One region of the Ferdinandcohnia sp. SAFN-114 genome, then DNA from elsewhere that is predicted to be linked to it. Evidence: riboswitches for the same ligand, from Rfam matches in the RefSeq annotation. Region 1 holds a riboswitch; each other region holds the start of a gene.
The links. Region 1 has a riboswitch for cyclic di-GMP ahead of ACR65M_RS25185 (hypothetical protein). Riboswitches for the same ligand answer to the same signal wherever they lie in the genome.
Positions count from the first base shown of each region.

Region 1 (9,599 bases):
TAGGTTTTATCACCCTTAAACCTCCATACTACTGATTCACCAGTTGCATCTTCTATTGCCTTAACAAAAGTAAGAACCTCATTATAAGCTTCATCACTTTCAATAGATAGACAGCGATAGAAACGACGAGTACCATCTTTAAGAATGATCTCTGCAGATACACGAGCTCTTTGATGCCTTCCTTTCGATAGAACCATCTTGCGACAATCCTCGATTACATCACCCTTGTTGAATAATTCGGCCATAGTTTGAGCCATTTAAAACACCCTTTCTGAAGTTAATTTTTTATATAAAACGCAAAAAAAAGCGCCCTTCAGAAAGATTCATAGACACACTGAATACAAGTGTGAAAGAATCATCCCAAAGGACGCATTACGTTTAATATCAAACCCGCTAACCATCTAAGTGAGGTTGCAATAAAAAAAGAAAAGTAAAACTAATATAATTAAATATTACTATATTTCCCAGAAAAAAACAATATAATTCATGTTATTGCGTTTAGTAAATGTATATAGAACACTAATACTATATGATGATACTTTTACTTAACTTTGATTCGACTATTTAAGCTAAAAAACTATTATATGCAAAGGCTGTTTTTCACTTCACTTTATACCTGTATAAATTTGGAATTTAAAATAAAGGAGCCAGCAAAAAAAACAGAGCTGTATAACAACTCTGTTTAAAGGAGGTGAATGTTATGAGTAACTTTGAGCTAATTTCCAAGATCTTTTCCAACCTAACGCTACAATTGGCAACGTATTAGCTACATATGTAATCATACAACTCGTGGAAAAATAAGATTCACCCCAATCAGTGAATGTGGATCAGACATTCACTGAACTAAACTTATTAGCATTATTAAAATTTTAAACCCTTATAGATACATTTGTAAAATCACAATAATTAGCCAATTTCTGCGGAAAATTAGGCAAATTTCTAAGTTCCGCCCTCCTAATCGTCATTCTAAGCATTTATAAATTATAAAAAGAGCCATAAAAGGCTCTTAAAAAGGGAGTTCCATTCTAGGTGCATTTTTATTATGTGTGGCTAACCTATTTATTATTCGAGCATAGACGTTATAATAAGAATTAAATTAGCGGTCGTTAATATAAATAAATAAAGGAAGTTTCTAAAATGAAAGCTCCTATTTCCGATAATGAACAAAATCTTATATATGAATACATTTTTCATACTTACCTGCTGGAATGCTTGGAATATAATCGAATGATATCTGATCAAGCGGGTTTAAAAATTGTAGAAGCGTATCAATCATTACATGAACATATTCTTAAGAAGGTCCGAATGGATATCAAAACAATGGTAGAACTGATGAAAAAGTTAAATATAAGAGTCTTCTCCCCTGTTCGATTAGACGATATGTTTATTGAGGTCAAATACACAGCGCATGGGTATGAAGGAGCAATGAAATTCTGGGATAAAGCGTTAGATAAACATGCAGCTAATCGTTTAGAAAAATACATGGGAAACCCAAATCCAAGGCAATGGTAAAACAGTGAGCGGAACCGTTGAATGTTTTTCCAATCCCTTGTATTATCTAATTAGTCAAATATAGTCAAAGTCAAAAAAGTCGAAATAAATTGTCCTGTGAAAAATATAAAGAAAGGAGGATGAAATGTGATAATTGAACATAAAGATGCAACACCTATAGAGGAAAAATCTAAACACCCATTATATGTACTTGAAGTAAATTTATATTATAAAAGTAAAGCATACTCTGGCGAAGTGAATTATCATTTTGATGATAAATTAGATGTAGGTTCTCTTGAAAGCGTATTAAACATGTGTAATGAACCTAGGAAAGAATATTTATCACTAAAACGATTAGTTGAATGTACAGTAGATGGTTATATTAGAGAGAATAATTAAAAAGAAGATTCGCTAACTAGAAAAGTAAATAGCGAATCTTCTTTGTATCTTCCAAAATTGGAACCTGTTTAAAGTGCATACGATGCCTTTCCTAAGGATCTCCTAATTCATACATTTGCTTATTCATGAAAACTTTTCCCTTACAAAGATTAATTAAATAGCTAAGCTTAATTGCCCATCCTCTAGTTCAACTAGCGGGATTTCGCATTAGGGTACTGTCTTTCCCCCCGAATACGTTACAACTAATTGCGTTCCTTCTAGATAAACCTCTTTCATGTGGCCTTTAATACTCTCAAAAATATCCTTCATATCATTATTCCACTACTAAGCATAAAGGGGGTATCCCCCGCTAGGAAAATATGCTTAGCAGAGGATGCTCCTTATAGTAGTTTTATAATGTCAGTTTATTAAGTATCAAAAAAAGAACTCATACTTCTTCTTTTATGAACTTATAAACATGTTCTATATTATCCACCATGTCAGTTAGACTTAAATCATTCTCCTCATTGATTAGATTTTCTAATTCATAATATTTTGCATCCAATTCTACCCCTTCTTCTCTTGCTGCATACATCATTGCTAAAAAGATGGTTTTCAAAGATATTGGATTCAACAATTCCTTATCGGATTCATTTTCAGCTTTATCCATTAAATCTTTCCAGTGTTTCATACCTTCCTGGTCATTATTCAATTCTGTTTCCCAAAATTTATCTGGAATCTCAACTAATTTAAGTTGTTTTCTTAAGTTCATTTGAAAATTTTCTCCTTCTCAACTTGGAAAAAAACATTAACAATACCAAACTTCGTTTATTTCATCCCACTTGAATTTTTCAGCCATAGACGCTATTGACACCATTAGTGAATGGTCAAATTCTCCGCTATCATCTGTTAGATCATAGCCCAAAAATTCTAGCATCTGTCTCATTTCACTATCGGTTTTTATAACAGTTCTACTTAGTATATTTTTCATAATTCTTCTCTCCCTATTAATGTGTCTTTTTAAAAGGAATTAGTTTTCCTTCCCGCTTCTCCCAATCACTTCAAGAACCGCGGTTTTTAATACAAAATAACGAGCCTGATCATCAATGACTTGAACAACATTCCATCTCCCTTTACCATGCTCCTGAATCCATTTAAAAAAGTAATGTCCCATAAAAATCCTCCTAAATTGAAAGGAGAGTATACTCTCTAATTTGGTTTATCATATATGAATGAGCTATGTGATTCGTCCTTTTTCCTTTTTTGCTGAACTATTAGATTTTCCCTCAAGTTCTTCAATCATCCATTCGAGGAGACCTTTATCAAGGAGTTGAAAGTAAAATTCATCAGCCTTTACCCATTCGTCCTCATTCTGCAATCTCTTAGTTTCTGCTAGTAATGTTTTAACTTGTTCTAGTTTTTCGTTATCAATAGCATTTGTAACCTCTTTGGCACCTCTCGAATAAAACTTACGACCCAAAAATTCAATTACAGTAGGATGACCATCTTTGTCCTTAACAATCTTCGGAAAATGGTCAGCTAAAATCCGGCTCTAATAATCTCGATTAATCTCGTTGCCTTTCCAAGATAAAAGATTATGATGGATTGTCTTTAGTCCTTTAAGATTGCATTTCATAGTTAATTTCTTCCCAGAGTGTTTTATTTTCTTTGTAAAATCCGAAACTATGGATTAAATTTAGTAATTCATCATCACTCGTATAGCGTTTTGTGTATTTTCCCGCATTTAGAGATACCTCTTGACCGTTTTTTAGATAGGTTAGTTTAAAGCTAGAGAAACTTCTAGATTTCAGAAGTTTCTTAGCCTTAATTTTATTTCCAACTAGTTCAACATCGTGTGAAAGTAAAGTTCTTTGGAGGAATGAAAACATTTGTTGCTGTGTTTTCATATTCATTCTCTCCTTATCTTTTAAGCTCTCATACGGTTTTGTGAAGCTTGAATTGTACGATTCTGTAGCATACTCATCATTTGTTTTTCGGTATCAAGATTCATCATGATAAAATCTAAACGAATATCAACCACTGTTTTAAATTGGTCGATTTCTTTTTTGGTAATGATACCTTTTTGAATGAATTGTTGTAGTTTTTCAGAATCTGGCTTACCGTACTGGATAAGCATTTCTTCTCCAAAATCCTCATAAATAGCATTGATATCATATAACGGATCATTGGCAACCAATGAAACAGAACCGTATTCATGAGAAATCTTCTTTTCTTGATGTAACTCCTTACATTGCAACATTATTTTTTTGGCCTTCTCATATTCATGCTGATAATTATCTAGTTGAGGTACAAGTGCCCCATTCTTCAGGGCTAAAATGAGAAGGTTTGTTTAATTCCTCCCTTTTTTGTTAAAGCTAGGCTTCACATAATAGGAAGGTTCGTATCGATAAGCTCTCAATGTCTCAAGAAGGAGCTCTTCTTTTTTTATCTCTTTATGATCCATTTTTAATACTGGAATCAGTAATCCAATATCATGGAAATACTCATTTAAACCCACGTAATCAATCTCGCTAATCTTTTTCGGAACAAATTTAGCAACAACATTGAAACGGGTATATTCATGACGTTTTACTTCTTAATCAATAAGTTGTTTTTCCATTGTCTTCTTTATTGCTTTAACACGAGAATCTACATTCTTCAAGGATGGATAGATGCCTTTTTCCACTAGCAGTTGCATGATTTCAGCAGCATTAGGATTCTTTTCGAAATGAGCCCTATCGGTCCGAGAACAAGCTTTACATCTCTTTAAATCAAACGCAGGTCTTTCAGTATTGAAGCGACAATTTTCACAACTTTTACTCATGATAATTCCTCCTAAAATATGATTAAGCTGCAATTTCAGCAATGAACGCATTTGTAATGATCATTTTCTTTCCAGCTTTTAATCCCACCTCAATAAAAATGGGCTTTCCGTGTATCTCCCCAATTTGGACAGAATATAGAAAACCCACTCGACAATCGTTTCTTATAAATACTCCATCGGTCTTTAGCATTTTAAATAGTCTTTCTTGCATGTATGACGGTCTAAAATAATCCAAAACTTTGTTTTTTAACATGATAATTTCCCCATCCTTATGTGTTTAATCGAAATGATAGTATCCGAACCATAATGCAAAGACATTAATTGTCTTGCATGTTCTTGGTCTACAGCTGACACGAGATTAGATACAGATTTCCTTTCGTGATTTACAACGACTAGGAATGTGTATTTATCTGGTCTTTGGACTCCATCAAAAAACTCCCATTCTGGTAATACAGACGTAATTGGTTCTGATTTGATTATGGCAGGAGGACAAAATTCATTCTCCGTAATAATCAACAAAGCGGGATAACCTAGTAAAATCTGAAAAAGGAAGATGTCACCCGATGCAATTACCTCACCATTCTTAGAAAATGTTTTTTCACCGACTGAAAACTTAGCGTTTTTCGTATAAAAATCAAATGTCATACTGCTACACCTTCTTCCTGGAACGAAAAAAGATCGAACTCAACAGGTCTTAACTCACTCTGCAATAGCTCAATCTCCTTTAGACACTCTATTAATTTCAGTCTTTTACCTTTAGAAGAACGAATTTGAAAGGTTACTTTGCCATTAACAACCACAACCCCTACTCTTCCTTTTTGGAATAACCCTCTGCTGTCTACCATTTCGTATGATGGACGTTTTAAAAGGTCTTTAATCCAATCTTCTGTTTTCATTTTGTGATGGGATAATTCGAATTCGACTCCTGTGACCATTGGATCTAACCAGCCTAACGAGGAATCAAACAAATAGATACCACCATCAATTTCTCCTTTAAAAAAGGCTCTGTAGGCTTTCATGGATTCTCTTGGTTGATTTTTAAATGGCTCAATTCTAAAAACATGGCCATCTAAATACCATTCAAATCCATCTTTCTTTGTTGCAAAACGTAATCCTCTAAGTGCAGTACCTAATTGTTCTGGCGGAATAGGAGCAAAGCAAGTAAGTTTAAACATGAGCTACTTCCCCCTTTTCAAGACAACCTGTTGAACAATACGTTTTACCGTTAATGTGAATTAATGTTTCACATTGGCCCTTACAGATAAAACAACATGTTTCAAACTGCATGTACTAAACATCCTCTCTTAATAGCTTTTTAATTATGAGCAACTTTTATATACTCACATATTCCTCCCCCCCTTTAAACGCAAAAAAGCCCTTGGGTTTTCATAAAAAGTAGACAGTCAAAATCTGATTCTACTTTAATATGAACCCAAAGGCTCCGAAAGTTTATTAGTAACCCTGCTAACCGAAAATGGTTGCAATTTAAAAGAAAAGTTAAAAGAATATAGCTAAATTATAGCAAAGGTTACATTTTATCTCAATGTTTAATTAACTTGGAAATGGTGTCTTTTGTTATAGAAAATAAATCATTTTTATAATTTATCTTTAGGTAGTTAAGCTGTTCCTCTGTAAGCGGATATACTTCTTTAATAATACCTGATTCTCTTAGCTCCATAGCAAAATCTACCGAAGAGGAATCTAAGTATAATTCTCTAGATGTAGAGTCGATCACTTCGCAATTTAATTCTTCTTCAATATCCGATCTAATTCTTGACTCTGCTGCCAGTGCGACAAGTTCTACATACATATTATCATCTACCATAAAATACGACCTTCTAAAAAAATATTTTATTTCAGAAGATGTAATGATCTCATCTGAAATTAACTCTTCTGGAAGTTGTTCTGCTGCTTTCATTTTAAAATACACCTCACGTAAAATAATTCGTATAATATAGGCATTTTCTGACGTTTTCCTTTAAGTTATTTCAATTGTAGTATATGTGGAATGCGAAAATTGTAGAATTTAACAATTAATTTAAAAAACATTTACTTATTTATCAAAATGATTCAACTACAATAAAAAAAACCCACCTATAATACATAAATGTAAGGTCGGTTGCACTAGTAGCTCTGGATTATTCAAGTGCCCAGGTAAAAATAATCCTTCATAGCTTTCCTTATAAATCCTCAAATTTTGGCAATGTTTCTCCGGATAATAGAAAAATGTTTTCTAGTGAAACGTTTCTTTTTCCCCTTTCAATATTGCTGATGTAATTTCGATGTAACCCTGTTCGATAAGCAAATTCCTCTTGTTATATCCCTTTTTCTATTCTTAATAATCTGACTTTTTGTCCGAACTTAATTTTAATCTCATTAGGATTTAAGTAATTCATGTATTGAGTATAATAGAGAAATTAGTAGTTCGCTACAACTATAAGTTACATTTTGGGTTAAATTTTACATTTAATGTATTAAGATTATATCATATTAATGTTTTTATTTGTAAGTATGTTTTAAAACAAAAAAACACCTAAAATGTATACTCTTATATTACTTTTCATAATTGACGGTACTTAGTGATATTATATCAATGTTAATGCAATAGGTTATTTTCATAATTATTTAGAGTAGAGTTTCATTCACGTTATTCAGATAAAGAGTTTTTGATAATTAATCGGAAAAAATAATTCCTTTTAATTAGGCTGCAACCTTTCTTTTAACTAAGTACCAAACCTTTTAAGTTCCTCGAGCTGAAACAGAATAAACTAAAAAGTGCTGCTACCGGCCTCCGTTGTTTAATACGGCCATAGGAATGTACCACTTCTGCCATTTAATTTACCAACGATTACCACAAAGTTTACCACTGGTTGCCACCGTATTTACCATTGGGGCAGATTTACAAAGTTAAGGGTTTTGAAAGATAAAAATAATTCCTCCGCATGTTTAGAAAGAAATTAGGCTTTAGATGTTCAACAAACGCATCCTTATATGTAGTATCCGTTTCAAAACACAGAAATGGTGCACCTTTTATCATTTTTTACATCCAACCATAAATAAGCGTATAAGGACTTGACTTGGAGCCTCTGTGGGCATGATTGGTCTTGAAAGGCTGAAGCAGTTGTTTCAGTAGGCAAACCAGCCTTTCATACCCACCCCAAACTGCCTATTCCCTAACTTTGTTTACTTAATATATTTTGTTAATAGTTTTCATCGTAAACAATGATAGGACTTTACTTGAATATCGTTATTAACGATGAATACGGTCAAAAATCATACTACATATAAGCGCCCGATTGCTTAATAATGACTTGCATTTTATTTGTTAGCGTGCTCGGCTTCAATTTCCTCACTCAACTTAGGAAATTGTTTCTTAAAAGATTTTACTATCTTTGTGGTTTTACTAAATGCATATTTTTTTACTTCACCATAAGGAATCCATATTTCTCTATTCTGAATCTGTTCATAGAGGGACGATATAACAGCATCGCGGTGATCAGGTGGGAGTTTCCTTGTTGTACGTATTTCTTTCATCTTATTGTGGTAAAGTATATAAAGTTCCGTTGCGATCCATTCCTTTTGACTGTTTTTTAATTGTGAAAAACGTTTGTTTGTTTGAAGAAGCTTTCCATTTATCTTTATATGATTTTTCATTAAGAACCGTCCTTTAAATCTTACTTAACTTAGTTTTTTAAAATTTTAACTTAATTGTTATTTTCTAATTTTCTTGAAGAAGAAAAAGTATCTCAACTTATTGAAGAAACGCACCCGTTAGCTTAATAAACACTACTGTTATTGGAATGGATTTTTCTTTTCGCTTGGATAATCAATTGAATTAGCTATTTCAACTAATACTTCAGGAGTAACCTTATCAGAAATCCTTTTATCAATACTAAGTATGTATTGCCAATTATCTCTTTCAAAGACTAATGCACCAAAACTTCTATACTCCATATACTTTGCTTCATTTCCGTTCTTTAGTTTAAACACTTTAAAAATGTATTTATCCTTTATTGGAATCTTATGATTAACAGGTCGAACATTTATTTTGTAATGATTTTCAGGTGATTCATCACTAATAAACTTCAATTCAAAAGAATCGTTTATGTCGCCATCTAAATCACTAAACCTTCCAAAATAATGAGTAAAGTTTATAGGTGGGATCCTAAGAGGTAGTTTTAAGTCTTGTTTGAAATGTTGCTCAAATTCTTTTACAGCTTCTTCAACCGTCTTATAACCAATTTCAGGATATATTTCCTCTAAAGGTTGAGGCTTATCGTTTGTAATTGCATATACCGTTCCATTATTTATCCCACAAATTAAGATACTGAAAAGAAGCATTAAAAGAAAGAAACTTTTCTTCAATTACATCACCCTAAATTATATTTAGGTATATTTTCACCAACCAACAACCAACTATTCTTTTTCCACTAAACTCCCTCAATAAACAAAGTGAAAACTCACGTTTTCTCCAGTATTCTCAGTATTTTATAGAAAGTAATTTTTAGAGTTACTGCTCGTAATTATGGTTGGATTTATCTCGTAAGGATAAATTTGGGCTTTTGAAGCAAAAAGACTAATAGCTCATTAGCCACACACTTACAAAAAATGGTGGATGAGTTAAAATATAACCGCACTGGTGGATGTCCACAATTCTCATGGAGGTCAACCCTCCCATGCCTCACAGAGTCTTCGCTCTCAAATTCCTTCGTCCAACCTTTCCATGAGGTGGATGTCAGTCATGCTGCCCCACAGGGTCCTTGCCCGAAGTTTAGTTGCTTTGCTGACTAATCCGTGCTTCAAATGTACGAGATTTAAAAACACTAAAAATTCTTTTCTACTTTACTTTTCCTATTGAATTAAGCGGCTTTTTCTACTTCTATGTTTGTCCTCATATGAGGGATAT
Region 1 is NZ_JBPFDQ010000129.1:1,218-10,816, forward strand. Features, by position in the region: gene ACR65M_RS25115 (DUF6018 family natural product bioysynthesis protein) at 1-257, opposite strand, end outside; gene ACR65M_RS25120 (YhjD family protein) at 1,138-1,512, shown strand; gene ACR65M_RS25125 (hypothetical protein) at 1,639-1,890, shown strand; gene ACR65M_RS25130 (hypothetical protein) at 2,318-2,641, opposite strand; gene ACR65M_RS25135 (hypothetical protein) at 2,678-2,860, opposite strand; gene ACR65M_RS25140 (hypothetical protein) at 2,900-3,043, opposite strand; gene ACR65M_RS25145 (hypothetical protein) at 3,107-3,349, opposite strand; gene ACR65M_RS25150 (hypothetical protein) at 3,489-3,776, opposite strand; gene ACR65M_RS25155 (hypothetical protein) at 3,797-4,129, opposite strand; gene ACR65M_RS25160 (hypothetical protein) at 4,220-4,387, opposite strand; gene ACR65M_RS25165 (hypothetical protein) at 4,466-4,693, opposite strand; gene ACR65M_RS25170 (hypothetical protein) at 4,716-4,946, opposite strand; gene ACR65M_RS25175 (hypothetical protein) at 4,940-5,338, opposite strand; gene ACR65M_RS25180 (hypothetical protein) at 5,335-5,868, opposite strand; gene ACR65M_RS25185 (hypothetical protein) at 6,234-6,611, opposite strand; cyclic di-GMP riboswitch class II at 6,799-6,881, opposite strand; partial or broken gene ACR65M_RS25190 (helix-turn-helix domain-containing protein) at 6,874-6,996, opposite strand; gene ACR65M_RS25195 (hypothetical protein) at 8,012-8,347, opposite strand; gene ACR65M_RS25200 (hypothetical protein) at 8,486-9,058, opposite strand; partial or broken gene ACR65M_RS25205 (IS110 family transposase) at 9,553-9,599, opposite strand, start outside.

Region 2 (7,576 bases), on a different contig from region 1:
CATTATTTAAAAACGAAATATTGAACGCATAGTCTTTGTTTACCCCAGAAGCAAAAAAGATAAAACGCAATAAACGTACACAAGGACCGTATCGGTTATGATACAGTCCTTGTATTCGATGCTAGCTCCAAGAAAGAGCATCTCGGCTCTCTTATCTAGCCAATCCCCTCTGAGGGAAAAAGATGCCTTTTTTCAGTACTTGTCGACCACGACAGGACGGCTAAGCTTCAGAGGTAGGCACAAGAGTACCTACCTTCAGCTGGAATTCGGGCACCTTGCGCTTTTCTGTTAGTTCTGTCCCATCTTAAATTCTAGGAAAAGCTGGTTATAGATGGCGAGGTTCTTTTTCCCAAGGTTTTCATACACCTCAAGCTTTTCGGTTAGCTCTGGAGATGGGTAGAAACGCTCATCAGACACCATATCTTCTGGCATATATTGTAGTGCTTCTTTGTTTGGAGTAGAGTAGCTGACGTATTCCGTGTTTTGAGCTGCTACTTCCGCATCCAGCATAAAATTAATAAACTGATGTGCGCCATCAATATTTTTGGCTGTCTTCGGAATGACCATATTGTCAAACCAGAGGTTAGAGCCTTCGCTTGGTACGACATAGTTCAGATCCTCATTTTCCCACATGATATCAGCGGCATCACCCGACCAAACAATTCCAATTGCAGCCTCGCGATTTTGAATCAGTACTTTACCCTCGTCACCAACAATTGCTTTTACATTTGGGGTAAGCTTCATCAGTTTTGCCTTTGCTTCAATTAAGTGGTCAAGATTGGTATCATTCAATGAATAACCAAGAGAGTTAAGCCCCATTCCAATGATTTCTCTAGCACCATCAACCAAGATAATTTCATTTTTTAGGGAAGGGTCCCAGAGATCATTCCAGCTTGTAAATTCTTTACCATCAAGCATGGTGGGGTTATAGACAATGCCGACCGTCCCCCAGAAATATGGGACTGAGTACTGATTACCCGGATCAAAAGGAAGATCCATGAACCGTTCATCAATGTTTTTTAAATTTGGTAGTTTTGAATGGTCAAGAGGGATGAGTAAGTCCTCTTGGCGCATTTTATCAATCATATATTCAGATGGCACCGCGATATCGTAGGTGGTTCCACCTTGTTCGATTTTTGTCATCATCGCTTCATTAGAGTCGAAGGTTTCATAAATAACCTTGATTCCAGTTTCCTCTTCAAAACGATCGATGAGTTCTTCGTCGATATAGTCGCCCCAGTTATAAATCGTCAACGTGTTCCCACCAGCGAGACCCTGAGATGAATTTAAATGGTGGATAAGGTAGAGTAACCCACCAGATACAAGTGCAATTGATATAAAAGCACGGATGAGCTTCGTCATTTTCGAACCCCCAATCCACGTGTGTTTCCTCGTTGTGCAATAAAGTAATATCCAACAACAAGAAGCATTGTAAAGATAAAGAGAAGAGTTGACAATGCATTAATATTTAACGAGATTCCTCGTCGTGCAAGAGAATAGATTTCAACAGATAGCGTTGAGAAACCATTTCCTGTTACGAAAAATGTAACAGCGAAATCATCGAAGGAATACGTAAGGGCCATGAAAAATCCAGCAAAAATTCCTGGTGTGATGTAAGGAATAATCACCTTTGTTAGAACCTGCCATTGGCTTGCTCCGAGATCTCTCGCTGCATCAATTAAAGAAGGACTCATCTCTTTTAGTTTTGGCAGTACCATAAGTACAACGATTGGAATACTGAAGGCAATATGTGAAAGTAACACAGAATAAAATCCTAATTTAATTCCAGCCATTGTTAATAAAATTAAAAAGGAAGCACCGATAATGACATCAGGACTTACAATCAAGACGTTATTTAACGATAGTAAAGTATTTTGAGTTTGTCTTTGTTTAATCGAATGAATCCAAATGGCTCCAAGCACGCCAATAATGGTCGATACAAGAGCAGAAAGCAAGGCAATCACAAATGTATTTAACACGATGATTAGCAGTCTAGTATCCCCGAATAGCTCCTTATACCAATCCAAGGTAAAGCCCTCAAAATTGCTCATCGTGCCACCACTATTGAATGAGTAATACACGAGATAGAAAATCGGTGCATATAAAATGAAGAAAATAATAAATAGATACGCCTTAGAAGAAATAGCCAGTTTATCTTTCATTTTTAGCACCTCGTTTCTTGCGGTTTCCAGTTGCGACCATAATTACTACCATAAAAATAATCAGGAAGACAGCTATTGTTGAACCCATGCCCCAATCCTGAGTGACAAGAAACTGTTGTTCAATGGCAGTACCAAGTGTAATCACTTTGTTTCCTGCAATTAGTCGTGTCAGCATGAATAAAGATAGAGCAGGAATAAATACAACCTGACAGCCTGATTTTACCCCTTGAATCGTAAGTGGGAAAATCACACGACGAAACGTAGTCCATTTAGATGCCCCAAGGTCGCGAGAAGCATCTAGCAGACTAGGGTTCAATTCATTTAGTGAGTTGAAGATTGGTAAAATCATAAACGGAATAAAAATATAAACAGACACAAACACAAAGCTAAAATCTGTAAATAATAATTGTTTAGAGCCAATACCAAACACTTCTAGAATAGCGTTAGCTGTTCCATACGTTCCAAAAATCCCGATAAAAGCATAGGCTTTTAATAGTAGATTAATCCAAGATGGAGCAATGATTAGTAATAACCAAAGATGTTTATGCTTTGTTCTTGTAATTAGATATGCTGTAGGATATGCCACCAATAGAGTTACAGCAGTAATTAAAAACGCATACCAAAAAGAGCTTAGCGTCATTTTTAAGTAAACGGGTGTGAAGAATGTTTTATAGTTTACTAAAGATAAATTTCCCTCTATATCAAAAAAAGAATAATAGAGAACAAGTGTAACTGGAGCGATAACAAATATGAGAATCCATAATGCATAAGGGATAAAAACAAGATTACGTGTTACCTTATTTTCCATGGCTTTCCCCGTCCACGTATGCCTCTAAACGACGATCATATTCTTCTTCTGTTTCACCAAGACGCATAACGTGTATTGCCTCTGGGTCAAAATGAAGTCCAATTTCTTCGCCAACTTTAGCCTTCTTAGTTGAATGAACAAGCCACTCATTTCCATCCTTATCCAAACCGCAAATTTCATAATGTACTCCTCTAAATAACTGGGAATCCACTACAACTTGTAGTTTTCCTTTTTCAACAGAAGTAATTTCTAAATCTTCTGGACGGATGACAATTTCGACTAATTCATTGTCTGAAAAACCTTGGTCAACGCATTCAAATGTCTTTCCGACGAATTCTACGAGAAAGTCCCGATGCATTTTTCCTTTTACGATATTAGATTCACCGATAAAATCAGCAACAAAACGATTGATTGGTTCATCGTATATATCAATTGGGGTACCACTTTGTTGAATTTTTCCTTCATTAAGTACAAATATCTCATCAGACATGGCAAGAGCTTCTTCTTGGTCATGGGTAACGAAGATAAAAGTAATACCAAGCCGCTTCTGAAGGTCGCGAAGCTCGTATTGCATTTCGGTACGAAGCTTCAAATCGAGAGCGGATAATGGTTCATCCAATAAGATAATCTCGGGTTCATTAACAATTGCACGTGCAATCGCAACACGCTGTCTCTGACCACCTGACATTTCTTGAATTTCACGATTTTCATAGCCTGCAAGATTAACAAAGCTTAAAGCTTCTTTTACCTTTTTATCTATTTCAGATTGCTTCAATTTCTTTATACGTAACCCAAAAGCAATATTTTCAAATACATTAAGATGTGGAAACAGGGCGTAATCCTGAAACACTGTATTTACTTGACGTTTATTTGCAGGTGTCGTATTTACTTTTTTACCATTAAAATAAACCTCACCACTTGATGGTTCAATAAATCCTGCGATTAACCGAAGTATCGTGGTTTTTCCACACCCAGATGGACCGAGAAGAGTATAAAATTTTCCTCTTTCTATTTCAAAGCTAACATTGTCGAGAACAGCTGGATCATTGTCATACTGCTTTGTGACATTTTTAAATTGGATAATAGGTATACTGTTCATAGCAACCCCCTTCTTTCTATTAATAGAGATAAGATTCATAACGTAATCCGGCATAATTATACACGAATCGGCAAAAAAAACAATAATAATTATAATTGTCAAGTCAGAAAACTAGGGAAGACTATTTTCTTATTGAAACAAGAGAAGTGTATAGGGCATTTGGGATAGGAAAATTTTCCCGTTTTTAGCAAAAGATTATAACGATTTCATTGACCAAAGAGGAAAATAGAAATATAATTATAGTACTATTTAAAATACTCTTTCTTTAATGAGTTAATTGGATAAAGTAAGGGCAAATTCATTGAAAGATGAAGACGCAAAACTATAGGGGCTAAAGTTCACTAGTGTTCAAAATGGAAGATAAAAAGGACCGAGAAGTTCAAGGCGGCGTAGCTTTTTTGTACCAGAGCGTATGTAATTATACGTGAGGAACGTAGAAGTAAGCCAACCCAGAAATTCTATGTGTCATTTTTACCTGAGTTTTGGAACATCCTCATTTTGGACATGCCAGCCAGTTACCGAGTACAGCTCGTATCGAAAGAACGTAGATTAATCGGTATATGATTAGTCTTTTTTTATACCAATTTATTAACAATATGTTGCTACTATATTACTAGATTTTTGGAATTGGAACATTTCAAACGAATTTTGGAACATCCTCTAAAAAAATTTGGAAGTGATTACATGGAGAAAACAATCCAGAATCTTAACTTGCTAAAAAAATTAAGCGAACTAATTGAGATGATTGGTTCTGAGAAGACTCTAATTTCTGACGAGGTTCGTACTTTACTTAATCAAACATGTCAGGAAAAAGAAGAACAAGAGATTACCAGTACCCTTTTAAATCAACTCCAAGAAATAAACGAACAAATGGAAAACATGCATTGGATGAATAAGCATTACCGAATCCTACATGATTTCGCACAAGTCTGCAGTAAAACATTAAATGAATCCGTCCTTCTCCAAAAGTCTTATGAAATGGTTTCACGTGTTATGCCTACTGATGCATTTTATATTGCATTGCATAATCCTGGTGACAAACATATTCATTTAGTCTTTATTATGGATAATGGCGAACCAGCTCCTCCAAGTACCGTAGACTTTGGCGAAAACTACACATCAAAAGTCATCAAAACAAGGGAAATCGTCCACCTCAAACATCAAAACCAGAACATTGAATATGATACGAAAATGGGTGAGGGGGACGAGGACACAAGCTCCTGTCTTTTTGTACCCGTTGTCATTGATGACCAGGTCAAAGGTGTCATCTCAACTCAGAGCTTTAAAGATTTTGCTTATCGGAAAGAGCATGAGGAACTACTACAAATGATCGGTGCGCAAGTGATCAACTCGATTGAAACAGCAAGATTATATGAGAAAATTTACACAATGTCTCGTACGGATGAATTAACAGGTTTAAAAAACCACCGTGCATTCCATGAGGATTTAGCACAACTGATCAAAAATGAGAATGATGAAATAACAGTTATGATGATAGACTCTGATGATTTAAAACAGGTCAATGATCGGTTTGGGCACGATGCTGGTGACCTATATTTACAGGTACTAGCATACGGAATGAAAACGGTATGTAATGAAAAGTTTGAGGGGTATCGTTATGCCGGAGATGAGTTCATGATTCTGATTAAAAATAGCAGCGACACGTGTGTAAAGGAAATTTACGCAACATTAAATGAGTATTACAATGAAAATCCAATCATCATGGAGAATGAAAAAATCATTGTTTCGATCAGTACGGGTGTCGGGATATATCCACACCATGGAACGACCGTAGATTCTTTAAAAAAGGCAGCCGACCAAGCGCTATATGCTGCAAAAGAAAGTGGAAAAAAACGCATCGTAATAGCGAAATAAAAAAGCTCATCCAAATGGATGAGCTTTTTACTCGTTGTCAAGCTCCAGGCACCATCGGCTCGAGGTCACAAGCCAAACGCTTCTGAAGGTAAAAATCACCTTCTGTCAGCGCTCGTCTTGTGCTTGTCGCCGATAGACGGGCGCCCTGCGCTTTTCTTAGTTGATATGGGCAATAATGCCTTCTTCGTCGTCCAACACAAGTTTGATTCCGGCATATGGGTCACGGTTAAGAAATTCGCCTAGCCATAAACGAATTGCTTCAATTAAGTTCGCCATAATGAGAATCTGCTTTCGATCGTTCACGTATACTTCTGCGGAGAATCCGTACTCATCGTCATACATCAGCTCCACTTCAACCTCTTCAGGCTTTACTTGCTTTTTTAAGCCGATATAGACACAAACTGCATTTATAATTTCCTGTTCAGAAAGTATTAGCGTTGCCATGGATCAGTCTCTTTTTTCTTTTTATCTTTAATCATGACGAAGATTTTTCGAATGATGGAGATCAGAACGTAAATCGCAAGAACGTTAATCATTAATCCTAAAAATGAACCAAGCATACCCATTCCACCTAAAAGACCTCCGAATAGGAATCCTGCAAGTCCACCAAGCATAAGACCTTTCATTAATCCACCAGACATGAATCCACCTTTAGGAGTGGTAGGAGTAGTAGATTTGTTAGTAACATTGTTGTCTTGTTTTTTCTGTTGTTGCTGGAAGTTTGATTTATTTTTGTTCCCAATATTACTATTGAATCCTCTTTTACCTGATTTGTATCCCTTTGCTTCTACAGACGTTGGTTGGTCTTGGAAAACAAAGCTCCCAAGCGGGGAAAAAATCAAAGTAAGTGCTACTAATGCTGATAATATCTTTTTCATATGATAGAAATACCTCCATAAGTTAGTTATTTTATTTATAATAGTATACCTTATTATCCAATCTATTGCGCTTTGCAATACCTCCTCATCAACTTTCTCTCTTATATACGATGAAAGCAGAGTTTGGTTTCGCTTTTTTTAAAAAATACGATTGGTAAATAGTAACAAGAGCCCTAACGAAATTGTTAGGGCTCGCAGAATGTATTACATAAACATATCAAGGATCAAGACAATACCCAAACCTACAATAGAAGTTGTGAATAGTAATAGACCCCATGTCTTAAAGGTATCTTTAATGCTCAGACCGAAATATTCTTTAAATAACCAGAATGATGCGTCGTTAACGTGTGTGATTGTGTTACTACCAGCCGCTGTTGCAAGAACCATTAATACTGGGCTAACATCAAATGTATCGATTAGAGGACCTACAATACCAGCAGCAGTTATCGCTGATACAACACCTGTACCTGTAGCAATACGAATTAAGGCAGTAATAAACCAAGCCATAATCAACGGTGAAATTGTAGTATTTTCCATCATCGAAGCAATATAGTCACCAACACCAGAATCAAGAATGACTTGTTTGAAGGCACCACCTGCACCTACAATAAAGATTATCATCGCAATTCCTTTGATAGCGCTTGAGAAAGAGTCCATTACAGTGTTAATGTCTCGACCTGTACGTATACCAAATACATAAATACCGATTAAAACAGCCAGAAGTAAACTAATTTCTGCACTACCTAGGAAGTTA
Region 2 is NZ_JBPFDQ010000021.1:775-8,350, reverse strand. Features, by position in the region: gene ACR65M_RS08860 (ABC transporter substrate-binding protein) at 289-1,362, opposite strand; gene ACR65M_RS08855 (ABC transporter permease) at 1,359-2,162, opposite strand; gene ACR65M_RS08850 (ABC transporter permease) at 2,152-2,970, opposite strand; gene ACR65M_RS08845 (ABC transporter ATP-binding protein) at 2,960-4,069, opposite strand; cyclic di-GMP riboswitch class I at 4,351-4,414, shown strand; gene ACR65M_RS08840 (sensor domain-containing diguanylate cyclase) at 4,754-5,944, shown strand; gene ACR65M_RS08835 (YxcD family protein) at 6,101-6,388, opposite strand; gene ACR65M_RS08830 (hypothetical protein) at 6,376-6,822, opposite strand; gene ACR65M_RS08825 (gluconate:H+ symporter) at 7,027-7,576, opposite strand, start outside.
Region 2: another riboswitch for cyclic di-GMP. It lies ahead of ACR65M_RS08840 (sensor domain-containing diguanylate cyclase); the one in region 1 lies ahead of ACR65M_RS25185 (hypothetical protein).

Region 3 (14,846 bases), on a different contig from region 1:
CTATGATTTCACCAGAAGAATTGTACATTTGAACTTCATACTCAACCACTTCACCTGTCAACGTTTTCTCAAATTGCCGTTTCGCAAATGCTTGGTCATGTTCAGGTATGAATTGTAGATAATGCATTCCGATCATTTCTTCTTTTCTCATCTCTGCAAGGTTTTCTGCAGTTAGATTTAAATCAATAATGGTTCCCTTAAGGTCCATCATGATAATTGCGAGCGAATTTAACTCATAGAGGGAGCGATAATAGCGCTCCTGACTTGCTAATTTTCTTTGTTCAGCAAGTAGTTTTTGCTGATACCTATTGCCGATTAGTGCAATGAACATAAACAAAAATACACTTAATAAAAGGAATGGAACAATAACATTGCTCGTATAGACTTGATCATCGTATGTTATCACATGCTGAAGTCCTTTTATCGAGAGCAGATGAATGCTTATCATGGAAATTCCAAATAACACACCAATTAATCCTATTTTCACCGAATGGTTTTTAAGTAGTTTCTGCTTAACTAGGTAGCTGGCAACCGTGTTAAGAATGAGGCTAGTAAGCACGCTAAATAAAAACCATTTATTATAAAAAGACAGAGTGAAGGCACTGTTTGATACGATGATGATAAAATAGGCAGCACTGTTTCCGATTGTAAATAAGGTTGCCGGTACAAGATACGGGGTATTCCGATTTAATTGTAATTTTAAACCTAAAAAGCTCGTTATGAACATCACCATAAAAGATACACAGAATGCCGCAATCCGAAAATTCACAGTAGAAAATTCGAAAAGACCAGAAATTCCGACGACATAAGCTGTCTTGGTTCCAAGGCTAAAGGTTAGGGTAGCGAGTAGAAGCCAAATGATCTCGTTTCGTTTAGTAGACTTCGGGACTAGGTTTAACGCGATATCAAAGCAAATGATGCTTGCAGAAAGCGCAATGAAAATGGAAAATAGAGAGTATGCAATATTGAGTTCAGACATAAAAATAGATATCATACGTACACCTCAGCGACATGCAAATGTACGATTAGTATGAGCCAATAGGGGGAATTTAATGGGACCTCCAATAATTTTTTCTTTTTTAGGTATAAGACGGGTGAAAAGGGGTCATGCTGTATAATGTATTCCCCCCCTTTGTTATATATTTTTGTTGGCCTCCCTAGTGGAGGTATTTTTTTTGCCTAAATTTCTTTTAAATGATGCCCCTTTTTGCCCCTTCCCCCTCTATAACAATAGTGTAAAGGAGGTGAGGGACATGGCAGCAAAACTAGAGATTCTAGATACACAGTTACGTCTTGTGTTTGAAAACGGTGTGGACAGTAAGGGTAAGCTTATCTATAAAAACAAAAACTATAACAACATTAACCCTTCTGTATCTGCGGATGATTTACATGCAGTTGCAACAGCAATCATCGGTCTTCAAACATTAGAACTATCTGACATTGAGCGTAACGATAGCTTTATGTTAGTAGGCACTGCAGAGTAATCTTTATGTTGAATTTTAAGAAAGGGGGAGTAACGAATGGCAAAAACACTAGAAATGCAGTTTACGAATTTGGGTGGGAAAACAGCAACCGTTTCGATTGAAAATCCAGTGGAACCAGTAGATGTACAAGCTGTCAATGCAGCAATGGATTTAATCGTAGCAACGGATGCGTTCCTAACATCTGGTGGACCAATTGTAGCAAAAAAAGGCGCACGTATTGTAGAGCGCAATGTTGAAGAAGTTCAATTGTAATGAAATTGGAGCCAGCTCTCTTTTGAGAGTTGGCTTTACTTTTAGAAAGGAGGAAAATGGGGTGGATCAGCTACTGCCTTTTATCCAGGAGGTTGGCTTTCCAGTCGTCGTGACATTCTATCTGCTGCATCGAATCGAAACAAAGCTTGATAGTGTCATAGACTCGATTCAAATGCTGCCACAAAGCATGAAGGCCGAACCACCATTTGATACGAAGAAAAATATATCGTAGAGAGCAGACACCTGACTTGGATGAGTCGGGTGTTTTTTATAGAGGTAAACTGGTCGAAAGTCTAAAAAAAGGAATGAATAAAAGGGAAGTTGAGAAACTAAGACGAGAAGTATCAACGTTATTCAGTGGATTCGAATCTGTCTGAATAACGGGCCTCCGGCGGATGCCACGATTTTTTGAGGAAACCTATCGAGCGAAGAACAAAGGTTTAGAGCGCAACATCCTGTTGCTACGTCTTTGTGAACACATATCGTGTGGGCCTAAAAAAATCGGGCGCAAATAAGCCAGGGCGCATTTGATTAGGAGGTGTTTCGTTTGGAGATTCGAGGGTATAAGCTAGAAAAAAATAATAATGAATATACACTAGTTGTCTATGTGGAGTCTCATATGACAGAGTTCGCCTCTGAGTTTGGCAACCATATTCATGAGGAAAGAAAGGAACTGAACACACAAATTCGCCATCTTGCAAAAGAAAAGTTCCCGCACCTGCCGGTTAGGATGGCAAAGGTGATAGCGGGTTCGATGCTAATCACCACTTTTTACTTAGGAACAACAGCGCCAAATGTGGGAGCGCAAACCACTAGTGGGCAAACACAGTCCATCTATGATATGTACACAGTAAAAGCGGGTGATACGCTTTACTCGATTGCGACTCGCTACAATGTATCGGTCGATTCGATCAAAAAAATCAATGGGCTTACATCAAATATGTTATTTGTCGGTCAACAACTAAGGCTACCGTTCTTTACATATACCGTTAGCTCAGGCGATACATTGTATAGTATTGCAAAGCGATATAACACGACAGTAGACCAAATTCGTAGTACAAACCAATTAAAATCTGACATGCTGATGATTGGCCAAAAACTGAGAATTCCGCAACTCCAGGCGGCAAGTACGACTACACCACCGCCAGCTGAAGAGACAGTAGCAACACCACCGCCGACAGAAGGGACAATTGCAACAACACCCGTCGGAGAAACTATACCTACACCGTCACCAACGACGGAAACATCAACCTATACGGTTAAAGCGGGCGATACGTTGTATGGGATTTCTGTAAAAGTTGGTACGACTGTTGATCAGTTGAAGGCACTTAATAATTTGACGACAAATGTGCTTAGCATTGGGCAGGTATTGAAGGTTCCAGGGACGACGAGCCAAGTACAGCCTGAGGAAACGGCACCTACACCGACTGAACCAGAACCTGCACCGACAAATCCAGCTCCGGCTACATCGTATACGGTTGTGGCAGGCGATACTTTATATAGTATTTCGCAACGATTCGGCGTATCGGTAGGCGATATACAAGCTGCAAACAATTTATCTTCAACAAATTTATCGATCGGCCAGGTGTTAGAGATACCGGGAGAGGTAACTGCTCCAGAAGCACCGGTGACTCCACCAGAGGAGCCAACCGTTGTACCAGAAGGGCCTGAGTCACCGCCTGCAGACACTACTGCACCAATCGTGCCTACACTTGCGTCAATTCCATTGGTTTCAACAGCGAATCAATCAAATCTTAAGGTGACGGGTGCAACCGAGGCAAACGCGTTAGTAACGCTTCGAATAACTAACGAAGTTAATCAGCCTAAAACGATACAGGTTAAAGCAGATGGAAATGGTGCGTTTCAGACAGGAATTGATCTTTCCGGCTTCCAGGATGGCTCACTAACAATCACAGCAACAGCGACGGATGAAGCAGGAAACAAGAGCACGGAAGCAATCCAAACCATTAAAAAAGACACAAAAATAGATGCGCCAACCATGGTTAATACGCAAATCATCAATAGTCAATCTACGACTGCTTATCCTGTAAGAGGTACGGCTGAGCCTGCGTCGCGAGTGCAAATTGTCTTTTTTGATGGAGTGAATACACCAATTACCACTGAGGTACTGGCGAATGAAAAAGGAGAATTTAGTGCGTTAGTTAACCTTGGTCAATTGCGTGATGGCCCAATTGCAATCACCACAAAGGCCGTGGATTCATTTGGTAACGAAAGTGGTATAACAAAACTAACAGTGAAAAAAGATACCACTATTGATGCACCCGTTTTTCAGGAACTTGCGAGCATCACGAATGAAAATACGAACGGATATACATTTGCAGGAACAGCGGAGCCAAACTCAACCATTACGATTCGCGCCACAGATGGTGTGAACACAGCCGTAGAAGCGATGACTTCAACAGGTGCGAATGGTGAGTTTCGGACAAATTTAGATTTATCAGGTCTAAAGGATGGAGCGATCATGGTTACTGCAACCGCCACTGATGAAGCTCAAAATAGTTCGCAACAGCAGCAGGTAACCGTAACAAAAGACACTTTCGTAGGTGAGCCTGTACTTGATACAGGGCAAACGGTTACGACACAAAATGCGAATAGCTATACGTTGGTTGGGATGGCCGACTCAGGTTCCACTGTACAAATTGTTCTATCTGATGGGGTAAACCATGAGATAACAGTAGAAGCTGTAGCGAACGACAGTGGTGAGTTTCGGACCAATGTTGACCTTCGCAACTTGAATGATGGGGAAATTTTTATCACAGCAAGTGCAATCGATGAGCACGGAAATCGTAGCAAAATTGAGCAAACGACCTTAATCAAGGAAACGACTCTTGCGCCGCCAGTGATTAGCAATACCGAGATAATTAATAGTAAAAATGCATCAAGTTATCACATTTTTGGTATGGCACAGCCGGGTACAACTGTTGATATCACAGTGTCTGATGGGGTGAATCCTGATATTATCACATCTACAACAGCAAACGAAAACGGTGAGTACAATATCGCAGTTGATGTGAGCACCTTGCTAGACACAAGCCTCACGATTACGGCGTTCCAAACGAGCGCTGCCGGTATTACAAGTAATGCCAGCAATACTACGGTTGATAAAGATACCGAGGCGCCAACTGCACCCATTTTTCACAACGATCATTTCATCACCACAGAAAACCAGGCGAACTACGAGTTGCTCGGAAAAGCAGAGGCAAACACGGACATCCAAATTCGCATTTTTAACGGCAATGGACAGGAAAAAATGGTCACTGCAACTACAGATGAAAACGGGGAATACCGTGTGCCAGTTGACCTAACGGAGTTTTCAGATGGGGATTTGTCGTTTGAATTAACTCAGTTTGACCAAGCAGGAAATATAAGTCCTGCAGTAACGAAGACATTGATCAAGGATACGGTGGGACCAAACGAGATTAAGATGGAAACTCCTCTGCCGATCTTTTCAGATAATGTTCTGGTGTATCCAATTCGAGGTGTTGTGGAGCCACATGCTACAGTCGTTGTTGAAATTTCCGATGGTGTCAATGCGATTACTAAACAGATTGAAACGGATGGCGAAGGCAGATTTGAGGAAATCTTTGACCTAAGTACGCTCAGGGATGGCAAACTCAAGGCTACTTTCCGTGCGACGGATAACGCAGGGAATGTTGGTGAAGCGCAAACATTTACGCTTGAAAAAGATACAGCAGCACCGGCCGGTGTAGTATCGAATAAGCCTGTCTATGTCAACAGCGGGAACATGTCCAATTTTACAATTACGGGCTCAAGCGTTGAAGAAGGCGCAACTGTTGAGATGGTAGTGAGCGATGGGACGACAACGGTGAGGCAAACTGCTCAGGTTGTAAACGGGGCTTTCCGGGCCAGTTTTAACCTTTCGGGACTGAAGGACGGGCCATTAACCTTTGAAGCACGACAAACTGACCGTGCTGGAAATAGAAGCATCGTTGAAGCGACAACAATTGTGAAGGATACGGTGGTTGAAAATGCAATCGCAACGAAAAATGGCTTCCGTTATGAAAACCTGCAGTACATTTATACCGTCATTGGAACCGCTGAGGCAAATGCAAAGGTGGAGGTTTCCCTCTTTGATGCCAATAAGAAGGTGCTGGTAACGCGAATTGCGAATGCAGACAAAAATGGATTTTATTCCTTAGATATATTTGTCGACAATGTCTCTAAGGTTGCTTCGGCATCTGTTATCCAAACCGATGTCGCTGGAAATAAGAGTGAGGTGACGAATGTTTCGTTAAGTTCATACACAGTTACGCAGGGTGATTCCTTGTATGCCGTGGCAAAGCGCTATAATACAACCGTTGATGCATTGATGTCGCTAAACAATTTGACGAGTAGTACGATACAGCCGAATCAGACATTGCGCCTGCCGATTACGGCGAGTGAAGTTGTCAATCTTGGGTACATGTATTTTGGTAATACGAAGCAGTATGTGAGTACGGTAAATTCCACAGGACATGCGGTAAACATTGTGTCGCCAAGTTATTTTGATATTAACGCGGATGGAACGCTGAAACTTACTTACCAGGTAGATCCGAATTTTGTCGAGACAATGCACCGCCAAGGAATTCGTGTTGTTCCGTTTTTAAGTAATCACTGGAATCGTGATGTCGGTCGTGCCATGCTTGCAAACAAGGAGCTTGCGGCTCAGCAAATTGCCGATGCGATCGCGCGCTACAACTTGGATGGTGTCAATGTAGATATTGAAAATGTGACGGATGCTGACCGTGCAAATTATACGGAATTTGTAAGATTGCTGCGTGAAAAAATCCCACCGACAAAGGAAGTTTCAGTTGCGGTGGCAGCGAATCCAAATGGCTGGACAGCAGGCTGGCATGGGTCATATGACTACACAAGTCTTGCGAAGTATGCCGATTATCTCATGATTATGGCGTACGATGAGAGCTATCAGGGAGGAGACCCTGGGTCAGTCGCAAGTTATTCGTGGGTTGAAAAGTCAATCCAGTATGCGCTCGCGCAAAATGTAGCGCCAGATAAAATTGTCCTTGGAATTGCGCATTTTGGACGCTATTGGATTGAGGGTCAAAGCTATGGCGGATACGGAATTTCGAACACGCAGGTCCAGACGATGATTGATCGCTATAATGGTAACGTTGTATTTGACGAAGTGAGTAAAACGCCAAAAGCGATTATCACGATTAAAAAAGGCGATCCCGTGACCGTAATAAACGGCACGACACTTTCTCCGGGCACTTATACGATATGGTTTGAAAATGAAGAGTCCATAAGTAAGAAGCTTGAGCTCGTCGGCAAATATAATATTCGTGGTGTCGGCAACTGGAGTCTAGGCCAGGAAAATAAAAATGTCTGGAACAGTTACACGACGACATTGCCAAACACCGTTCCTGTCGTGTCACCAGTGTATACGGGGCCAACTCAAAACTATAAAACGTACACCGTATCGGCAGGCGATACACTCTGGGGAATTGCCAATCGAAACGATACAACCGTAAGCGAATTGCGGGAAGCCAATGGCCTAACGACAGATTTACTGTTTGTTGGCCAAGTCTTACGGATTCCAACGGACGAGGCAAATGTGGTAACTCCACCTCCTGCGCCTGAACCTAGCACAACTGCACCTGTGTATATGGTGAATTATACAGTTGTAGCGGGCGATACGCTGTCAGGAATTGCTGTTAAAAATGGCACAACCGTGACCGCCATTAAAAATGCCAACAACTTAACATCAGACATGATCTACATTGGGCAAGTATTAAAAGTCCCAACAAACGTTGTGGTTCACACTGTAGCATCCGGTGAAACCTTATATGGTATCGCCAAGCGATATAACACGACCGTTGCAAACATTAAGACAACCAATAACTTAACAAGCGACATACTCAGTATCGGACAAACGTTGAAGATCCAGATTTAGATTGAAGACCCGAATGCCTTTTGTGGGCATTCGGGTTTTTGGTAGTGGGGGTGAATTTGGGCTAGTGGCAGTAAAATTTGATTAGTGGCAGTATTTTGAGATTAGTGGCAGTAAATCTGGAATAGCGGCAGTATTCCGGCTAGTGACAGTAAATTTCAAACAGTGACAGTAAATCCCCGGTGCATTTACCTCGCAAAATTTGAGGCGAAGCGCTATCGTCCATAAATTCTGTTTATCAGCCATATTTTTCGATTATCGGCCGAAAACGTCATTTATTGGCCATAAAATTTAAATATTAGCCGTAAATCTTTGTTCAAGTTATTAGATTGTCTTTATTTTAATAAAAACAATCATCTACCATTGCCGATAGCAAGTATAATAATGCTGATTTTCACAGGTAAGATAAGAAATATTAACAATAGAATGAATTTATCGCCAATTGGCCACAACACCCACTGATATATCCAGAAGATGTGATATGATAGTGTCATAGGATAACAGAGAAGGGTGAATGAAATTCATGAAGGTAGCGGGACGGAATGACCAGTGCACGTGCGGGAGTGGAAAAAAGTATAAAAGATGCTGCGGACGGTCTACGGTTGTTTCCATTGATCAAGTCGTTGAAAATGAACTGAACGATGTCCAACATGATATGTTCCAGTACGCCATCCATTTGTATGAAGAGTTTTTTGATGACGTTCTGGATCAGTATAGTGATATTTTTAATGAGCTTCCAGATGATGTCTATGATTTATTTTCATTCTTTTCGCGCGTTTGAATCATTAGTTCGATTCCGACTGATGGAAAAACGATTTTGGAAGAGTATGTTGATATTTACGGTCCAAAATATAGCCGCCCACGAACACGCGACCTTTTACAGAGATGGAAGGCTGCAAGACCGTCTGCATATATGGTGACAAAGGTTGATGAGCAAAGAACGTATATGAAGGTTCAGGATATTTTTACGGGTGAGCAGCATCAAGTGCGAATTTATGAGATGGAAACAGATGTGGAGGCAGGCTATTTTGTGTTCGGAACGTTGTTGCCTGCCGGTGCAAATTCAATCTTTTTCCCGACATTTCTTGAATTGCCAACGGAATATGCGGGCGATATGCGAAACATGATTCTTGAACTCTTTGAAAAAAGCAGTGAGACCAGTCCAGTTGAGTTTATGTCCAATGAATTTATCGATGTATTCATGGTTTTTATGTTCGGAAAGGCGAAAGTAACGGCGGATGATTACCACTGGCAGACCTCCAAACAGCGAGAGGTCGCCGAAATGTTTCAGATTCGGATGAAAGAGTACGATTATGACGAGGAAATCGTAGGAATTGGACTTTCACTATGGCATAAATACTGCGAACGCAAAAACCCAAGGATTATCAAAACAGGCATTTATGAGGCAGCTTTGGTCTATATGCTTGAAATGATCTATCCGTATGAAGGTCTTTCTACGCATGAGGAACTTGCGGAAGAATTTGATGTGTCGCCAAGCAGCATCTCGACAAAATTTAGAGAACTCGAAAAAGTCCTTCAGGAAGAGCTTGAGAAATACGATGAAATGATCAATGGCCCTGATCTAGATGATGAATTTTTATTCGATTAAAACCGTGACAATCCATTTGATGGGTTGTTTTTTTTGGGGTTAAAAGAAGTGTGCATCCGACCTTAGTACCATTTTTACAGAAAATAAAGGAATTTGTCGATTTCTGTGTAATCTGTAGAATGTAGCTACTAAAGGGAGGGTTTTGAATGGGGAACTTTGTCAAAGTTTTAGGGATTGTGCTGGTGTTGTTAATACTTGTCCTACCCGGAAATACTGCATTTGCACATGGGGATGGTTGTGGATGTGGCGACTATTTGCAAGGAGCAGAGCGTAACAAGGCGGTTGCGAGCATATTGAAATCGAATGAATTTAAAGTGGTGAAAGCAGATAAAAAGAGTAACGGATACCAGTTTGTCGGGGCTAATCAGATTATGGCAATAAAAATGCCTAACTCTGAGGGGAAAGTCTACACAATGGTCGCTGTTCCGTTTGTTCACGAAAATGGCGAAGTGTTATTATCAGTTTTTGCGGATGGAGTTCATATGGGTGACGGACCTCCTCCAATACAATAAGTAAGTTTTGATCCCTGACAAATCGTTAGGGATTTTTTGTTAAAATTTTGTCACAATTTTCCTTTGCAAAGTTTGCTGAATAGTGTAAAATGGATTTTAATTGGAAAATGAAAATGGTAGGTAAAAAGTATGAGTTCTGAACAACTTTTAAAAATAATGGTAGACATTCAGAAAAAAGTAGAAGAAACATCTTCTATTACAACTGAAGAGGTTATGCAGGATCTAATTGGTAAATTAAAAGATTGCCAATCTGCATAATTCGATAGGAAATTTAAGGATGAAGTCAGAGGATGAACTCTGGCTTTTTTTGTTTCAAGATAAAACCTTTCGTAATCTCCTAAAATATGAGAATATGTAATTGTTTAGTAACTTTATTGCTTAGAAGTCCACTACTTATATTAGTAAGACAATGGTAAAAGAGTTTACAATTTAAGGAGTGCAACCCTTGGCTGAATAAAGTTATGCCTCCGGCGGATGCCTCGATTTTTCAGTGGGATTTTTTCGAGATAGCTCGAAAAAAAATCGGGCGCAAATACGCCAAGGCGCATTTGATTCAATAATTTAGGAGGAACTCAGATGACAAAGGTTCGTTTTGGTGTTTTATCAACCGCGAAAATTGCGAGAAATACAGTGATTCCAGCGATGGAGCGTGCACATAATGCAGAGGTTGTGGCTGTTGCGAGTGAAAGCGGGAAGGCGAAAGACTTTGCTGTTGACCTTGGCATTCCAAAGCATTATGAATCATACACCGATTTATTGAATGACCCTGAAATTGATGCGGTGTACATTCCGCTTCCAAATCAACTACATAAACAATGGGCGATTGAAGCTGCGAAGCACGGAAAACATGTGCTTTGTGAAAAGCCAGCAGCATTGACCTCACAAGACGTGGAAGAGATGGCGGCAGCTTTTAAAGAAAACAATGTGATTTTCATGGAAGCGTTCATGTATCAGTTCCATCCACAGCATAACCGTGTAAAAGAAATGATCGCAACAGGCGAAATTGGTGATGTGAAGTTAATTCGCTCAACATTCTCCTTCCTCCATGATTTGAATTCTGGAAGCATTAAGATGCAAAAGGATCTTGGTGGCGGCGTGTTATATGATGTGGGTTGCTATTGCATCCATGCAAGTCGTTTGATTACGGGTGAAGAGCCAGTTGAAGTGAAGGCAGCTGCAAACATTCACCCGACACATGACGTCGACATTACGGCAGCAGGTACGCTGAAGTTTGAAAGTGGCGTAATTGCGAACTTTGATGTTAGCTTTGAGCAATCATTTAAGGAGCAGTATGAAGTGGTCGGCACGAAAGGTTCGATCGTAGTGAAGCATGCATTCCGTCCTGACAATGAAGGTGGAAACGGTGTGCTTGTGGTGAACAACGAAGGAGGCCAACGTGAAGAAACGGTGCAAGGTGACCAGTATAAGCTTCAGGTGGAGCATTTTGCAGAAAGTGTTCTTTCTAATAAACAACCGATGTACAACCTTGATGAAACGTTGAAAAATATGCGCGTGATCGAGCAGGCACTTGCTTCCGCTCGTAACTAAAAAGTCAGCCCCCGGGCTGGCTTTTTTCGTTTCTTCCTTTTTTACTCTCCCTTACTCAAATCTATCAAAATTTCTCTCCCAAACATGTATATCTATCAAAAATCCGGCAATACTAGATTACTAGAAGATGGGACACAGGGACAGGTCACTTGTCCCAGAAAAATGGAGGGATTCGAAGATGATGAAGGTGAATGTGGAGTTACCTGAGGTTCTACCGGCGAATAAGGAAGATTTTATGAAATTGTTGCTAGAATTAGTAGTGAAAAAGTAATGGGAATTATGATGTGGTCTATTGTTGAAGAGTAGAAAAACTTATATACTAATAGAAGAAAACGTATATCAGAATAGGGCAAACTCTCCGAAAGGATTGGACGCAAAGCCTAGGGTCTACCGTACACTGTACCATGATCGCCTGGCTGCCAATAATGTACGCTTGTTGGGCCATTCTTTTAGTGATTGGTCTTATTTTTTTGCCTGATTTTCTACTATTCTACGAGGAAGAGGTACCATAGATGAAAAGTATTCGAACAAGGTTATTTGTTAGTTTTTTTGCCATTATCATCCTTTGTATAGGCTTAGCGACCTATAATTACATAGCGGTGTCCAATATGAATCAGAAAACGGACGATGTTGTGTCGGAGGAACTCTCAGTTTTACTAGAATATGATAGTTTGAAATACAATATTGCCCAGAGTATTGCGCTTGCGAGGGCGTATGTACTGTATGGGGATGATACCTATAGAAATGAGTATGATGTTTACTCGGTAGAATTTGATTTAACGGATCGAAAATTAAATGCAATGAAGGTAAAAGAGGTTGAAGAGCTTATAAGGGAAATGAAAAATTGGCGTGAATTGATGAAGGAAAAAGTTTTTGCCCCTTATGATAGCGGGGATACTGAGCTTGCGATGCATAATTTGAAGACGTATATCCAGCCGAAGTCAAATGAATTGATGGAACAAGTTAAAAAGCTCACGGATGATCGAGAAAGACAGATTGTCTCAACGGGTACGGACGTTGTGAAATATGGTCAATCAGTGAACTTCGTAGGACTTCTGGTCACAGCTGCTGTGATTATTTTAGGAATTGTGATTTCGATTTATACCTCTGTGGTGATTGCTAGACCGGTAAAAAGTGTCGCAAGTCGAATGAAGGCGATTTCCAATGGCAATCTTCAATCAGCCCCAATTAAAACGAAGCTCAAAGATGAAATTGGTCAACTTGTTTTGGCGGTTAATGAGATGAATGAAAATTTAAAAGGCATGTTTAAGAAAATGGTTGTCGTCTCCGACAGTGTCACTGGTCAAAGTGAAGAATTGACCCAGTATGCGGATGAGGTTATGGCGGGCAGTCAGCAGATAGCAGTCACAATGGAGGAACTTTCACGCGGTGCAGAAGACCAGGCGACGTCTGCTACCACATTAATTGAAAAAATGTCCACGTTCTCGGACGAAATCATGCATGTAGCGGTTAAGGGCGATAGTATTAAGGAACAATCACAAGGCATGCTTGCCATGACAAACGACGGCAGTTCATATATGGAAACATCGATTCAACAAATGTCGAGCATCTATGAAAAAATGAAACAGTCACACGCGCTTGTTGTTGGTCTGGACCATAAAACAAACGAGATTACGAAGCTTGTTAAAGTTATTCAGGAGATCGCGGGGCAAACGAATCTTTTAGCATTAAACGCAGCAATCGAGGCAGCCCGCGCAGGAGAACACGGAAGAGGATTTGCGGTTGTTGCCGATGAGGTTCGAAAGCTTGCAGAACAGGTTGGTAAATCGGTCGCAGAGATCACAGAGATTGTAAAAGGTATCCAAACAGAATCAAAGCAGGTCGTTCAATCCTTAGATGACGGCTATCAATCCGTTGAAGAAGGCACCAACCAAATTCAAACGACCGGAAAAACCTTTAATGAATTGAAACGAACAATTGAAGAAATCGGTACACAAATAGAAGCAATGTCAAGCTCGTTATACGGGGTACTTGACGATACAAGAGAGATTAGCGGTGCCATCGAAGGAATTGCGGCTGTCGCTGAAGAATCAGCTGCTGGCGTTGAACAAGTATCCGCAACCGCCCAGCAATCCAGTAGCTCCATGGAAGAAGTCGCCAAAAGCGCCAAACAACTCGAAGAAAACGCCGGCGAACTAAACGAACTCATCCAAGCCTGAGACAAATAGTGCTGGGGGAAGGACCCTTAGGGCAGATTTCATGTGCCAGGGTTCCAGCCGCCGCTGTAACCTCCACTTTGGGTCCCAGCTGAACCTTGGGACACTGGGACAGGTTCCTTGCCCCAGAAGGCTGATGGACTCCTCCACAAGTGCCATGGTATATTATAGAAAAAAGGAAGAGAGGGACTCCCGTAGTGGTAAATATCGGTGACATTCTTTTTCAATTATTTGCACTTCTCGTTCCATTAAGTATAATAGCGGTACTCGTTTATGTGGTACGGTTCTCAAAGCGGGTTAAACGAATGGAAGCGAAGCTAGATGAAATATCGAAAAAAGTAGAGTAGGACTTGGGAGAGAATCCCAGGTCTTTTTTTCTGAGAGTGTTGGTGACCAGTTTTTATTTCAGAAAAAGGATGCCTGTGTTGGCATCCTTTATTTTTTAACACTTACTTTTACATTACGAAACATGAATTTGGTTTTTTCTTGTTTGTTCGTGAGTACCATCGCGTCAATCTGGGAGGTGGTATCCTGCAACTCGACCTCAAGCTGAATTGTTCGCCACGGATCATGCAAGCCAATCACCGGGGAAACCGTCTCAGCTAAAAAAGTTCCTCTTGCATCAGTCTCATCCACAAGTAAGTAAACGGCGGCCTCGCCCTTCACCTGCACCTCAAATATAATCGTTTCTCCACCTTTTACCCCTCTAGGTGAAAAAACAAATCCTTCGTTTTCCTCAGCGCCCTTCGTTTTCACCTCAAATGTACCTTCCTCGACCTGTACGACAGTAGCGCTCACACCAAAAAACGGTGACTTCTTCTCCGCAGCAGAAGCAGGCGATACCGAAAGAAATAATAATGCTATACAAAGTAAAAATTTGAATTTCATCATAAGGACCCTCCTTTGAAACAATGAGTCTGTTCCATTAGTATGTGGAAAAAGGAGGAAAACATGTAAGGCATAAAAAAACAACCGGTATTATAACCGGTTGTTTACAACTTCTAATTCCAAGATGTGGTGGGACAAGGGACCTGTCCCTGTGTCCCACCGAACCCCTTGGCATATCTACCTATTCGATTTCTAAGTGTTTTTTCAAGCGGGTTGAGACAGCTTGGCGTTCGTCTTCGGAGACGATCCAGTACCATGCGTCTAGGGTTTTGCCGACTCCATCGATGCTGAATTGCTCAATGTTATGACGAGCATCCTTGTAGTTTGCCTGTATAGTTTTCATCTCGTCAAAGGAAATGTCGGTTGTGACGTTATTGCCAAGTGCTCCAAGAATGTCATCAAATTTGGTGACGGAAGAGAAACTTGCTCCTTTGTTGATAATCC
Region 3 is NZ_JBPFDQ010000012.1:23,064-37,909, reverse strand. Features, by position in the region: gene ACR65M_RS05850 (putative bifunctional diguanylate cyclase/phosphodiesterase) at 1-994, opposite strand, end outside; gene ACR65M_RS05845 (DUF1659 domain-containing protein) at 1,254-1,484, shown strand; gene ACR65M_RS05840 (DUF2922 domain-containing protein) at 1,521-1,736, shown strand; gene ACR65M_RS05835 (YvrJ family protein) at 1,798-1,968, shown strand; gene ACR65M_RS05830 (LysM peptidoglycan-binding domain-containing protein) at 2,284-7,671, shown strand; gene ACR65M_RS05825 (YecA family protein) at 8,192-8,449, shown strand; gene ACR65M_RS05820 (hypothetical protein) at 8,486-9,277, shown strand; gene ACR65M_RS05815 (hypothetical protein) at 9,424-9,789, shown strand; gene ACR65M_RS05810 (YwzD family small protein) at 9,919-10,047, shown strand; gene ACR65M_RS05805 (Gfo/Idh/MocA family protein) at 10,366-11,337, shown strand; cyclic di-GMP riboswitch class I at 11,676-11,761, shown strand; gene ACR65M_RS05800 (methyl-accepting chemotaxis protein) at 11,850-13,517, shown strand; gene ACR65M_RS05795 (DUF4083 family protein) at 13,712-13,861, shown strand; gene ACR65M_RS05790 (hypothetical protein) at 13,950-14,402, opposite strand; gene tagU (polyisoprenyl-teichoic acid--peptidoglycan teichoic acid transferase TagU) at 14,584-14,846, opposite strand, start outside.
Region 3: another riboswitch for cyclic di-GMP. It lies ahead of ACR65M_RS05800 (methyl-accepting chemotaxis protein); the one in region 1 lies ahead of ACR65M_RS25185 (hypothetical protein).